Regions from separate parts of the Mesobacillus sp. QJM3NY_10 genome, predicted to be linked through region 3. Evidence: riboswitches for the same ligand, from Rfam matches in the RefSeq annotation. Region 3 holds a riboswitch; each other region holds the start of a gene.
The links. Region 3 has a riboswitch for lysine ahead of AC0VX7_RS03710 (amidohydrolase). Riboswitches for the same ligand answer to the same signal wherever they lie in the genome.
Positions count from the first base shown of each region.

Region 1: linked by a shared signal. The riboswitch ahead of AC0VX7_RS17945 (aspartate kinase) and the one ahead of AC0VX7_RS03710 (amidohydrolase) in region 3 are both predicted to bind lysine.
Region 2: linked by a shared signal. The riboswitch ahead of AC0VX7_RS20730 (Na+/H+ antiporter NhaC family protein) and the one ahead of AC0VX7_RS03710 (amidohydrolase) in region 3 are both predicted to bind lysine.

Region 1 is NZ_CM149675.1:3,555,720-3,560,502, reverse strand. Features, by position in the region: gene uvrC (excinuclease ABC subunit UvrC) at 1-1,242, shown strand, start outside; lysine riboswitch at 1,312-1,489, shown strand; gene AC0VX7_RS17945 (aspartate kinase) at 1,652-2,884, shown strand; gene AC0VX7_RS17940 (YslB family protein) at 3,642-4,097, opposite strand; gene AC0VX7_RS17935 (succinate dehydrogenase cytochrome b558 subunit) at 4,565-4,783, shown strand, end outside.
Region 2 is NZ_CM149675.1:4,093,797-4,098,579, reverse strand. Features, by position in the region: gene AC0VX7_RS20740 (HD-GYP domain-containing protein) at 494-1,603, shown strand; gene yunB (sporulation protein YunB) at 1,709-2,479, shown strand; lysine riboswitch at 2,546-2,729, shown strand; gene AC0VX7_RS20730 (Na+/H+ antiporter NhaC family protein) at 2,871-4,457, shown strand; gene AC0VX7_RS20725 (sodium-dependent transporter) at 4,707-4,783, shown strand, end outside.
Region 3 is NZ_CM149675.1:733,779-738,561, reverse strand. Features, by position in the region: gene AC0VX7_RS03715 (methyl-accepting chemotaxis protein) at 129-1,853, opposite strand; gene AC0VX7_RS03710 (amidohydrolase) at 2,001-3,599, opposite strand; lysine riboswitch at 3,755-3,931, opposite strand; gene AC0VX7_RS03705 (nuclease-related domain-containing protein) at 4,040-4,783, shown strand, end outside.

The sequences.
Region 1 (4,783 bases), 2.0 Mb from region 3:
GAAGAGTATAAGCAGATTACAGATGAGATTACACGTTTCCTCAACGGGGGATATAAAGAAATCAAGGAAGATTTGACGGTGAAAATGGCTGCGGCTGCCGAAGAACTTGATTTTGAACGTGCCAAGGAATTTCGCGACAAGATCGTCCATATTGAGGCAACGATGGAAAAGCAGAAGATGACCACGACTGATTTTACCGACCGGGATGTGTTTGGCTATGCTGTCGACAAGGGCTGGATGTGTGTACAGGTCTTCTTTATCCGTCAGGGAAAATTGATTGAACGAGAGGTTTCGATGTTTCCAATCTACAATGAACCTGAAGAAGATATTCTCACATACCTGGGCCAATTTTACTCAAAAAATGAGCATTTCAAGCCAAAGGAAGTATTGGTTCCTGAGGGCGTGGACCTTGAACTAGCAGAGGGTCTGCTTGAAGTCAAAGTGCTAAAACCGCAGCGCGGAAAGAAAAAGGAGCTCGTCCATCTAGCGTCCAAGAATGCCGGTATCGCCCTGAAAGAGAAGTTTTCGTTAATTGACCGTGATGAGGAACGGACCATCAAGGCTGTTGAAAACCTTGGCAAGCAAATGGGCATCTACACCCCTCATCGGATTGAGTCCTTCGATAACTCCAACATTCAGGGAACCGATCCGGTATCAGCGATGATTGTTTTTATCGACGGCAAGCCCGAAAAAAGGGAATACCGCAAATATAAGATTAAGTCAGTAAAAGGTCCGGATGACTATGAATCGATGAGGGAAGTCGTAAGGCGCAGGTATACTCGTGTCCTGAAAGAGGGATTGCCGCTTCCGGATTTGATTATCATCGATGGCGGAAAAGGACATATTGAATCAGCGCGTGATGTGCTTGAGAATGAACTTGGGCTGGATATTCCGATTGCCGGCCTGGCCAAGGATGACAAGCACAGGACTTCGCAGCTCCTCTATGGTAACCCGCTGCAGGTAATAGAACTACCGCGAAACAGCCAGGAGTTTTACCTGTTGCAAAGAATCCAGGATGAAGTCCACCGGTTCGCGATTACCTTCCACCGCCAGTTAAGGGGCAAAAGTGCCTTTCAATCACTGCTTGATGATATCCCGGGCATAGGCGAAAAGCGCAAGAAAGCTCTGTTGAAGCATTTCGGCTCGGTGAAAAAAATGAGAGAAGCCTCTTTGGAAGAGCTGAATGCTGCCGGACTTCCAGCTAATGTTGCGGAGGAACTATATCAGAAATTACAGAATTAATGTAGCATTCTATTTTTAGGTGTGCTATAATGATAAAAATTTCATATAGCTATCACTTTAGAGCATTAAAGTGAAGATAGAGGTGCGAACTTCAAGAGTAAAAGTCAGGAGAATTGTAGGATTCGAGGATGGACTTTGAAAGGGGATGTTCGCCGAAGTGGGGAAATGCCTATCGATTTTCTCGCTGGTCCTTCGTTGAATAAACGCTGGATTGTCAAGATTGCCATCTTGGAGTGCTATCTCATGTTGCAGCGTATATACACGTTTATCAAGCAATGGGAGCCACTTCCATTGCTTTTTCTGTTTTTATGGACCTTTTTTAAAAGAGGACCGGGGAAAATACATATGCGGCGTAGCCATGAAACTCTCTATTAGAGGCAAAATAAGAATGAAGAGGCAGGGGAAACGTATGGGATTGATTGTACAGAAATTCGGTGGAACATCAGTGGGAAGCGTCGAAAGGATCAGGAACGCAGCAAGCAGGACAGCGGAGGAACTGCAGAACGGCAACAATGTGGTCGTAGTCGTTTCAGCAATGGGGAAGACGACGGACCATCTTGTCGAAATGGCGAATGATATTTCCAGCGCGCCATCAAAAAGAGAAATGGATATGCTTTTGACAACAGGAGAGCAAATTACCATCGCACTTTTTTCCATGGCATTGGCGCAAAATGGCATCGATGCCGTTTCCTATACAGGCTGGCAGGCTGGAATCAAAACAGAAGCTGTCCACGGCAACGCCAGGATTGTCGATATTGACACAGACAGGGTTGCCAGGGACTTAGAGACTGGCAAGGTGGTCATTGTCGCGGGATTCCAGGGTGTTACGGATGACGGTGATATCACGACACTTGGACGCGGCGGGTCAGATACAACGGCAGTAGCCCTTGCGGCGGCACTGAAGGCTGATAAATGCGATATCTATACTGATGTGACCGGCGTTTTTACGACTGACCCAAGATATGTGAAAAGCGCGAGAAAATTGCTGAGCGTTTCATATGATGAAATGCTAGAGTTGGCAAATCTCGGGGCAGGAGTGCTCCATCCGCGAGCGGTTGAATTTGCGAAAAACTATGGATTGCCACTTGAAGTAAGATCCAGCATGGAAAAAGAAAGAGGCACGATCATCGAGGAGGAGAATGAAATGGAACAGAATCTAATCGTACGCGGAGTAGCGTTTGAAGACCAAATTACGAGAGTATCAGTCCTTGGAGTAAGCACTTCATTAAAAGGACTTTCAACTATATTCACAACACTTGCACAGAACCACATCAATGTCGATATCATCGTCCAGAGCCGTACAGAAGCAGGGTTAGCCAATATTTCGTTCTCCATTAAGAGTAACGACCTCCCAGAGGCACTGGACGTATTGGAACGCAATAAAGAAGCTTTGAACTATCAGGCGGTCGAATCCGAAACCGGTCTGGCAAAGGTGTCGATTGTAGGTTCAGGAATGGTTTCAAATCCAGGTGTAGCTGCCAAAATGTTTGAAGTCCTTGAAGGACACGGTATCCAGGTGAAGATGGTAAGCACATCTGAAATCAAAGTCTCCACCGTAGTTGATGAGAAAAAAATGGTAAACGCGGTGGAATCATTGCATGAAGCATTTGAACTTTACTCCGAAGCTGTTAAGACGAATTAATCAGGAGAAAAATAGCTTTCCCGGTGCACGTTATTGGGAAGGCTATTTGTGTATATGTTCCCTGTTTAGCAAAAGCGAGAGAAACCGGGCATATAAAAGGTAAATATGTCCTCCCTTTTGGGAAAAGGGAGAGAAACCGGTCACATAAAAGATAAATATGTTCCCTGTTTAGTAAAAAGGGAATAATGTGCCCTTTAAAGTGGGAAGCCAGAGGTAAAGGTCACATAAAAGGGAATAATGTGCCCTTTAAAGTGAAAAGCCAAAGGTAAAGGTCACATAAAAGGGAATAATGTGCCCTTTAAAGTGGGAAGCCAGAGGTAAAGGTCACATAAAGGGAAATGTGCCCTTTAAAGTGAGAACCAAGAGGTAAAGGTCCCATAAAAGGGGATAATGTGCCCTTTAAAGAGAAAAGCGGGAGGTAAAGGTCCCATAAAAGGGGATAATGTGCCCTTTAAAGAGAAAAGCGGGAGGTAAAGGTCCCATAAAAGGGGATAATGTGCCCTTTAAAGAGAAAAGCGGGAGGTAAAGGTCACATAAAAGGGGATAATGTGCCTTTTAAAGAGAAAAGCGGGAGGTAAAGGTCACATAAAACATGCTCCTGAGGAAAATTCGTCATTAAAAACGGCCAGAAAAGGGGCTTAAGCATACCAAAGGGCACAGCGAAGGGTATTCACTGTGCCTGGTTAACTTTATTAGGTGATATGCGTTCGATTTAAATAGCGAATGACAGCCCAGGCTTGGTTAATTACTCGATGGTTTACTCATCAATATGATCATTCTTATCCCATTTGATCGTGAACAGGATTTTCGATGATTTTTTGTTGGGGTGTTCGAAGGCTTCGGCTGTTACTTCTTTCTGTTGTTCAATTTGCTGGGCAATGAAGCCTGCTTCTAGCTGGAATGTGGAATTTGGGTTATTTTTCAGTCGGGAGGAAATTAGCTCGCTGCCAAGTTCAAGCACCATTTCTCTTCGGGATTGTTCTTTGATGGTTAGTGTGCCCCAGCCGGCATCCAGGAAAAAGCGGATGGTTTCGTCATGGGTTGCTAATGGAAACTTTCGGGCAAGGCGTTTGCCGGCCCAATACAGAATTTCTGGCGTATCTTTGCCGAGCAATTCCGGCAGAAGGACTTCCCTGATCAATTCATATCCAAACGCAGGGACAGCCATTGGCTCGCTTTCAGTTTTTTGCTCAGAAGTAGTTATGTCACTCATGTTCTCCCCTCTTTCTATCACTCTATTATAAACAATTTGCCTCGAAAACAACCTGAGATCTAAAATATAAAAGTTGTTAAATTTTGCTTGGCATAAGTAATACTATAAATTTTTTCCATGTTTATACCATACCCGAAACTTTGGTATCCAAAAATTATTGTTCCGGGAAATTTTAATCAGCTGTGTCCTATAGGCAATAGTATTATTTTAATATACTCTTTAACGCGTTGGAATAATTAGAAAGTGGTGTTTTTACAATATCAATATATTTTAAAAATTTTATTTATATAAGCATTTTTATGTATCCGTTTTCTTGACGCTCTATTATGATGGGAGTAAAATGAACATGTCACATAATTGTAAGAAATGCTTATTTTTTTGATGTTGGGTTTAATCAATCTGTTAGGTTAATAGAGATGGGGAGAGAAGCCTGAACATCACGGTCAAATTTCAAGGGGGGTATACATATGGCAGGTAGACAAGAGTTTTATTGGCGGAGGCTGCATTCTTTGCTGGGTGTCATTCCAGTAGGTCTTTTCCTTATGCAGCACCTTGTAGTCAACCATTTCGCTACTGGGGGAGAAGAATCATTCAATAACGCAGCACATTTTATGGAGCAGTTGCCTTTCAGGTACTTTTTAGAAATTTTCATTATCTTCTTACCATTATTATTCCATGCAATTTAC
Region 2 (4,783 bases), 1.4 Mb from region 3:
TGTCGGAGTCTCCAGTTTCTGCGTTTCTGGGCAGTCGGCTATACTTTTCGCTTTCGGTCCGCCTAATGAAGTTAAAGAACAACTTCACTAGTCGGCCCTCCAAGGCACACGATGTGCTAGACCCGCCAGCCACAGGATAAGGAAAGCTTCGAAGCGATTCATCGCACGACCGAAAGCGGTAGCTTTTGGGAGGACGTGGCGTTTTTAGGCGGGCAGCGCTTGTCGGGGCTGACCAAGGCGCTTGCGCTTTCTAGTTTGCATGTGAACATATTGTGGCAATTGTTAAGAATCAATGGAGCTATCCGATATATTAGTTGAACTGCTTTTTTCCCAACTTAAAAATGCAAAAGGCATCACCACTCTTATAATTATTGTGATAGAATATAAGAAAATATTGTCGTTTTATGTAAAATTTTCTTGTTTTCCTGGCTTTTTTTCGGAAGTTATCGCGGAAATTAGCCACCACCAACTAACAGATAAAGTGGGAATTGACATGAGACTCGTAGCCACCACTTCGGTAGAGGAAGGGGCTTTACTCGGAAAAGCCATCTATAATGACAAGGGCCAGGTTCTTTTAAACGTAGGCGCACGGCTCGAAGGCAAAATCCTTAGCCGACTAGAAGAGTTTGGTATTGACTATATTTATATAAAAGACCCTGATACAGACGATATCATTGTGAGAAACTCCATATCAGATGAATTGCGCGTCAATGCGATTATGACGATTGGGGATACATTCAAGCAAATTCAGCTGGATTCGAAGGTTTCACAAACCTTTGTACTGGAAAAATCAGCGAGGAAATTCAAGAAGCTGATCAGTGCTTTGCTTGATGAGCTTCAGAGGAGCAAAGAGCTGTTGAATTTGCTGTCCGATGTGTTTCTGCATGACCACTATATTTTTTCTCATTCATTGAATGTTACTTTATATGCCTTGGCTATTGGCATCGAAATGAAGCTGACTCCAAAAGAGCTTGAGCAGCTGGGGCTCGGTGCGATTTTACACGATGTTGGAAAAATGAAGGTTCCAGAAGAAATCCTATCAAAACCAGGCAAGCTGACTGTGGAAGAGTTCCAAGTCATTAAAGCCCACGCTGAGGATGGCTTTCAGATGCTCAGGAATATCCCGACCGTTCCGCTGATAGTGGCTCATTGTGCCTATCAGCATCACGAACGCTTGAATGGTGCAGGATATCCACGTGGATTGAAGGGTGACGAAATCCACTTATTCGGAAAGATACTTGGTGTGGCTGATGTGTTTGATGCCGTTACTTCTAATCGTGTATATCGGCCAGCGATGCTTCCGCATGAAGGCCTTGAAATCCTCTATTCGGGTTCAGGCAGCCTGTTTGATCCGAAGATAGTCGACGCCTTCCGAAGAGCAGTGGCGATATATCCGGTCGGCCTTACCGTTATGTTAAGCGATGGGCGAAAGGGAGTAGTGGCTGAGCAGAATCCTGGCTTGAGTGAGCGCCCTGTTGTCCGTATTCTCGAAGAAAACGGCCGTAAAGTAGAGCCATACCAGCTTGATTTGCAATCGAACCTATCCCTGATGATTGTCAGCTGTGATACGGTGATCAAATATGAGTACGCCGCTAATTATTAATTTTTCCAGATTGGTAATTTAGAATTGCAGGCATAAACTTTAAATACTTTTTAGGCTAGTTCCCCCCTTTGAAGCATACATATAGCTTTAGAGGGGGGATTTGTTTTGGCAAAATTCGGCCGGCGGCTGCCTCGAAAAGGGCCCTTGCCTTTCAGGTATGTATTCCTGCTGACATTCGTCTTTTTTTCCTTTTCAACAGCAGCAGGATTGTGGGTCATAGATAAAGGGCTCGAGCCCACATTGATGAAATACGCGGAATCCCAGACAAGAAAAATTGCCACGCTTGTAATCAATAAGGCGATCAATAAGAAGATTGCCAATGGGATGGATATTGATAAAGTAATTGAATTTGTTCCGGTGGATGGCGGAACGACTACTGTAGTGAAATTCAATACCGAAATCATCAACAGGGTAAAAGCTGAAACGACTAACATTGTGCAAATGAACCTGAAGGAAGCAGAAAGAGGGCATCTCACTTCACTCGAGATGCTGACAGATGTCGAGCTTGTCACCGATGAAGAGGACAGGGAAGCAGGAATCATATATTACGTTCCATTGGGCCAGGCCACCAATAATGCACTTCTTGGTAATATGGGCCCGAGAGTTCCTGTGAAATTCAATGCAATCGGGGATGTGACCTCAGATGTGGTCTGGGATACCGAGGAGCACGGAATCAACAATACGTTAATCAATGTTTCAGTAAGAGTCAAGGTCAACGTCCAAATTATTATACCGTTTGCGACTAAAATAGCCACTGTGCAGGAAAATATTCCGATTGGCAGCTTCTACTACCCTGGAAAAGTACCGCAATTTTATAATGGCGGCGGGGGTGTCGTACCACCTGCTATTCAGGTTCCAGGTACGCCTGGGCAATAAAAACAGTTGTCAAGTTAGCGATATTGTTATATTATAAAATCAATTGAATAATAAACCACATCATTCCGATGGGGTAGAGGCGCAGGATTCAAGAGTAAGCTGTGTGAGGATGACAACGTTGATCACAGCTAAAAGGGAATTTTGCCGAAGCAATAATCAGTGAGTCACATTTTTTATTGCTGGGGATACTTTGAACAAGAGTATCACTGTCATTATGGAGGTATATCCATAATGGGGAGCTACAGATCGTGATGGAGACACTAGTTGCTTATTAAGGGCAGCGATAGAATGTTCTCTATCGTTGCCCTTTTTTATTTATTTTTAAAAAGTAGCTACAACTCTTTTCATGTAAAAGTTTCCCCCTGTCAAAAACAAGGAGGAGAAAGAAAGAATGGAGAACACAATTTTTTCATTGCTGCCGCCATTAGTGGCAATCTTAATGGTAGTGATCACAAGGCGAGTGCTATTGTCTTTGGGGACAGGCATCATCGCAGCGGCTTTTTTGCTCGCTGAATTTAATATCGCAGAAACATTTGCAATTATGTGGGACGCGATCAAGGGGATTGTTGTCGCAGATGGCGAACTGAACACGTATAGCCTGTACATCATCCTATTTCTATTATTATTGGGTACAATCACAGCGTTCATTTCCATTTCAGGCGGAAGCCGTGCGTTTGGCGAATGGGCGATGAAGCGTGTGAAAACAAGAGTCGGAGCACAGCTTGTCGGCGCATTTTTAGGCGTTATTATTTTCATTGATGATTATTTCAATGCTTTGGCAGTCGGTCAAATTACACGCCCGATCACAGACCGACAAAAGGTTTCTCGTGCAAAGCTTGCTTACTTGATCGACTCTACTTCTGCACCTGTCTGTGTCATTTCCCCAATTTCGAGCTGGGGTGCTTACATTATTGCGTTGATTGGTACCATCCTCGCTGCTCATGGAGTTAGCGAATATACGGCATTTTCAGCGTTCATGCAAATGGCGCCAATGAACTTTTACGCACTTGCAGCGTTAGCGATGGTCTTTATCGTAGCTCTAAGAAATATCGAAATTGGACCTATGAAAAAGCATGAAGAACGTGCGATCACGGAAGGAATCGTCGTTCCACAGGACAAGCCTGTACCGGGCGAACTGAAGGATGACCTTCCTACAAGCACAAAAGGGACAGTTGGAGACCTTGTATGGCCGATTGTAGCCCTTGTCGCTGGAACTGTAGGCATGATGCTTTGGACTGGAGCAAGCGCTGTGGAAGGCAATGTTACCATCTTAGCGATTTTCGAAAACACAGATGTAACGAAGTCTCTTGTTACTGGCGGATTGCTTGGACTAGCTGTTGCACTGATTCTGTTTGTAAGGCAGGCAGTAGTGTTAAAAGGCGTCAATGCCAATGTTTTTGGCAAAGGAATTGTTGAGGGCATTAAGTCAATGCTCCCGGCTATTTATATCCTGTTCTTCGCATGGGTCATTGTTGATTTGATTGGAAGACTTGAAACTGGCAAGTATCTTGCTGGTATTGTTGAAAGCTCTAATATTAATATCTCATTCCTGCCGTTCCTGCTATTCCTCGTAGCTGGAATCATGGCTTTCTCAACAGGAACTTCATGGGGATCATTCGGCATCCTGCTTCCAATTGCCGGGGACATCGCTGCTGCAGCTGATATCAACCTTATGCTGCCAGCATTAGCAGCAGTATTGGCGGGCGCGGTTTTTGGTGACCACTGCTCACCAATATCCGATACTACGATCCTTTCATCAACAGGAGCTGGCTCACACCACTTAGACCATGTCATGACCCAGCTGCCATACGCTTTGATTTCCGCTGCGATAGCATCTGTCGGATTCCTGATCATTGGTTTCACTGGCAGCACTTTAGGAGCACTTGCGGCTGTGGCAATCTTGCTTGTTGCCTTTGCTTTCATTTTTGGAAGCAAGACAACCCAGGAAGAAGTGTTAAAAGAAAATCTTGCAGAATAATGTTAAGGCTGTCTGACTTTCAGACAGCTTTTTTCATATTTTGAAAAAAGTAGGAATAGAATCCTAATTAATAGGGAGTATTGGTATAGTTGGGAAAATTTTTTAGGAAAAATTTTATTATGACCAAAATAATATTTTGACAAGCAATTAAAAACTAGCTATACTATTCCTAGACTAAATAATCTGAAAATATAAAACTTTCTAATTATCAACATTTTCCAGGTGATTAGAAGGCGAGGGGGATTAAAAATGGAAAATCGTCCACAGTGGGGAACGAGGGCAGGATTCATTCTTGCCGCAGTAGGATCGGCAGTCGGGTTGGGAAA
Region 3 (4,783 bases):
GCTTTGGTAAGTGCTCCAATACGCTTCATTGGTGAACTCTTTTTCCAAAAACTTGATTTTCCGGGCACCAATCCACCATTAAAAAAAGAAGCATAAGAACGCTCATCGTCCTCATGCTTCTCCCTAATTTAAATTTTAAACTTCGCGACCATCTCTCTCAGGTTCTCCGCCAGACTTGCTAGTGAAGCTGATGAAGAGGACACCTCTTCCATTGATGCCAGCTGTTCCTCCGTTGCGGATGCGATTTCTGCAGTGCTTGCTACGGAATCACGGGCGATTTTGGTCACCTCTTCGATTGAGGCATTTACCTGCTGGACACTTGCCGACATTTCCTCAGATATCGCGGATACCTCTTGGATTTCCTCGCTGACATTTTCGATCGATTTTAGAATTTCCTCAAAGGTACGGCCCGTCTCCTCAACTAAAGACGAACCTTCAGAAATCTCAAACGTTCCTTTATTCATCATTTCCACAACCTGATGAGTTTCTTTTTGAATAACCTCAATCAAGCCGGAAATCTGGCTCGCAGATTGTCTCGATAACTCAGCCAGTTTCCTGACTTCATCAGCAACAACTGCAAAGCCCTTTCCATGCTCACCGGCCCTTGCCGCTTCGATGGCTGCGTTCAGCGCCAACAAGTTCGTCTGGTCAGCGATGCCTGTGATGACTTCGATGATTTTGCCGATTTCCGCTGATTTCCGATCCAGGTCTTTGATAACCCCATTGGTTTCGCTTGTCGTATTATTGATCGACTTCATTTTTTCAATGACTTTTTCCAGAGATTCCTGGCCGACCTGTGCTTGTTTTGCCGTTTCAGCCGCAGACTCGGCAACGGTAGAGGTCGTTTCGGCCACTCGCTGGATCCCGCCTGACATCTCGCCTACCGCTTTCGCACTTTCTTCTGTATTTTTGCTCTGGACCTCGGCACCGCCAGCAACCTCCTGGATGGCTGTTGCTACCTGGTTTGTAGCAGAGTTGGTCTGTTCCGCACTTGCCATCATTTCTTCAGCCGATGCCGCAACCTGCTCCGATGTACTGCTTACCTTGAAAATCAGTTCCCTTAAATTGGTCGTCATCTCGTTAAAAGCCGCGGCCAACTCGCCGATTTCATCTTTATTCTTCACATTCAATTTTTCAACAGCCAGGTTCCCTTGCGCCACTTGCTTTGCTGCTTGCGATACCAGCTGAACCGGCTTGGAAATCATTCGGCTTATTTGCAGCGCAATGACGATTCCCAACACAAACGCCGCTGCACTGAGCACAATGATGAGCAAGGCTACTTTCTTAACATCACCAGATAACGTTTCACCCGTTAATTCCAGAGCGTCTTGCTGGTACTCAATCGCGTCCTCAGCAGCAGAATTCAGGCTGAAGATAAGCGGATTTCCTTTTTCCTGCATCAATAACCTGACCTTGACCATTTGTTCATCTCTTATTAAAAGAAAAGCCTCTGAAGCCACCTCATAATATTGCGCCTCAGCTGCAACAAGGTTTTCTCCTACCTTTTTTCCCTCAGCTGATTCTTCTGAGCTTAAATATTTCTTAGAGCTTTTATCAAAATCTTCTACCGCACCTTCAAATTCAATCAGGCTTTCTCCATCACCATTAGCCATATACTTTTGGAGTGCCAGTTGCTCCCTCATGATGGCATCCTTCATCTCAACAATCAGATTCAGCTTTTCCATCCGTTCATCAATGGATGACGAATACTGGCTGTTCATCTTGTTAAACTGAAAGTTCGTGATGATTGCCACGAGCGCCAACAAAGTTAAAACCGAGAAAAAGCCGGTCAATAGTTTAGCACGAACACTGAATCTCATCTGTGGTTTTGTGAACCTTTTTTTGAATTTCATTTTCCGCTCTCCTGTCCAGCAATAGATTAAATTACCACTCTTACCTACTATTTCGGTTCAAATTCAGAAAATTTTAGGACTTTAGCCATAAAAATAAAAAGGACGGTTCTTTCTTCCGAATGGAAGTTAAGAACCGTCTCCATATTTCTAATTGAGCCTGCGATATTTGATTTCTCCGCCAATGATCGTCATTTCAATTTCCATCGATAAAAGTTCATCTGCATCTGTCATTTCAAATGGATTTTTGGAATAAACGGTCAGATCTGCTAATTTTCCCCGTGCAATAGTGCCTTTCACCGTCTCTTCGTTTGTTGGATAAGCTCCTAGTTCGGTGAAGAGTCGGAAAGCATCGACCATCGACAGCTTCTGCTCCGGCACGTAGCCAGCGTGAGTTTCCCCCGGCTTTTTCCTTGTTACTGCCGCATGGATTCCCAAAATCGGATCGACTGGTTCAACCGGAGAATCAGAGCCTCCGGCACATATGACACCTGCTTCCATCAAGGTTTTCCATGCGTAAGAAAGCTTGATTCGTTCTACGCCGAGACGCTCCTGAACCCATGGGAAGTCACTTGCGATAAAGCGCGGTTGGATATCGGCAATTCTGCTTGGCGACTTTAGTCTAGGGATCAATTCCTCTCGTAAAACCTGCGCATGGATTAGCCGGTCTCGATAAGCCACTGCCTGGAACTTGTCCAGCACGTCGAGAACATTCTCCAGTGCCTGGTCGCCAATTGTATGGACTGCAATCGGCATGTCCAGTTCCCGTGCACCTTTCACGATTTCATATAAATGCTCCTGGTCATACATCGCATCACCATACTGACCTGGCGCATCGCTATATGGTTCTGACAACAGCGCGGTTCTCCGGCCAAATGCTCCATCGGCAAAAATTTTCACCGCACCGATTTGCAGGGTATCATTGCCATAACCAGTGTACATTCCAGCTTCTTTTAGGTTTGGTAAAAACTCATGGTTGATTAGGAGATTGCTGCGCAAACCGAGCTGCTCTCCATTTAAAAGTTCATTGAATAGGTCCCACGTTTTTTCAAGTCCGCCAAGATAGAGTGGATCATTCGTATGCACGCTCGTCAGCCCTTTACTCATGGCAAAATGCATCGTCTGTCTCATCGCTTTTTTCCAGTCGTCGTACGAGCGTTCAGGAATGTGCTGTCTGACCAGATTCGCCGCTGACTCGAGGAACAGTCCCGTCGGCTGCTTGGTGATTTCATCGAGTACGATTGTGCCGCCCTCCGGAACCGATATCGACTGATGATAGCCGCTCACTTCGAGCGCCTTGCTGTTGACGAGGGTCGCATGCAGGCACGTCCTTGTTAAAAATAACGGGTTGGCTGGCGCCACATAATCCAGCTCTGCTATCGTCGGAATCCCTCCGTCGGTAAAAAGATTCTCATCCCAGCTGCTGCCGACAATCCATTCGCCCGGCTCAAGCTGGCTGGCTTTTTCCTGAATTTTTGCCAGCATCTCATGTTTGGTCGTGATTCCGACAAAATCGAGATTGATAAAACTATCCGCCATGATGGACAGGTGAAGATGGCTGTCAATCAAGCCTGGCGTAACTGTCTTCCCTTCCAGGTCAATGGTTTGTGCCTTGCTGCCCCATTGCAGCACCATATCCGCGGTAGTTCCCATATCGATAAAACGGCCATTTTCGATGACCACAGCCTGTACAATTGGATTGCGTGAATTGAATGTATAGATCGTTCCATTTTTATAGATGGTTCTCAAGAAGATTCTCCCCTTTGGATAGATAAAAATTGTGAATGCCTGGGGAGTGCGTTAGGAGTTTGATAGAAGGGGATAATGGAAAGGCTTTTGTCTGCAAAAAAGCAATGACAGAAAATAACCTATCATTGCTTTTACAATATACGTTATCCTCCATTTCGATCAGTAGTTCTCCATGCACAAACCCCGCATGACAGTCTGCTCCTTGTTCAGAAAGCATCCCAGCAGTAATCAGTTTGACCCTGATTACGCTTCGGCAAACAACCCTTTCAGCCACCATCAACGATGTCATACTCCGATGGACTACTTTTGTTATTCGCTCCTCTACCTCACCGACCTGATAAGATCATATGAAATTAGCTTAATAGTATCATAAATGTCCAAGAATGTTCACTGATTTTTATTTGACAGTCTTTTAAAATGAAAAAGAAAGGAAGTGGAATATGATAGTAAAAGAAAGAACCAAACCGGAAGAATTAGAGATATTGGAAGCTTTGAATCGCAGAATGGAACTGGAAGAGAAAGATGCCCAAAACCTGAGAACGCTTGAAAAAGGGTATGAAGGTGAAGTGCAGTTTGACAAATGGTTTACGAATTACCGAGTTGAGAGTCTCATTATCAACGACCTGCTCCTCGAAGTGAGTGGCACCCTTTTTCAAATCGATTCTCTCGTGATTACACAGGACCGCCTACACCTTTTTGAAGTAAAAAACCTTGAAGGGGACTATTATCTGGATGGTGACAAATTTAAAACAGTCGCAGGGTTAGAAACCAAAAACCCCCTACACCAACTAAATAGAGCAGAAACACTCCTGAAACAACTGCTGAAGAGCCTGGGATTTTACACCCCACTTGAACCTCACCTCGTGTTCATCAACCCTGAATTTGCCCTACTGCAAGCACCATTAAAATCACCCATTATTTTGCCAAACCAACTCAACCGCTTTATGAATAAAATGAACAGAACCTCATCAAAATTAACGAGCAAGCATACCAAGCTGGCCGAGGCTCTATTGTCATTGCATATTACGAAATCACCATATAGCAGAGTACCAGGTTATGATTTTGGTATGTTGAGGAAAGGGGTTATTTGTGGAGAGTGCGGGGAGTTTTTGGAGGTTTTCGAGCGAAAGCGGATTATATGCAATCATTGTGACTCCAGGGAACCGGTTGATTCTATGGTGCTA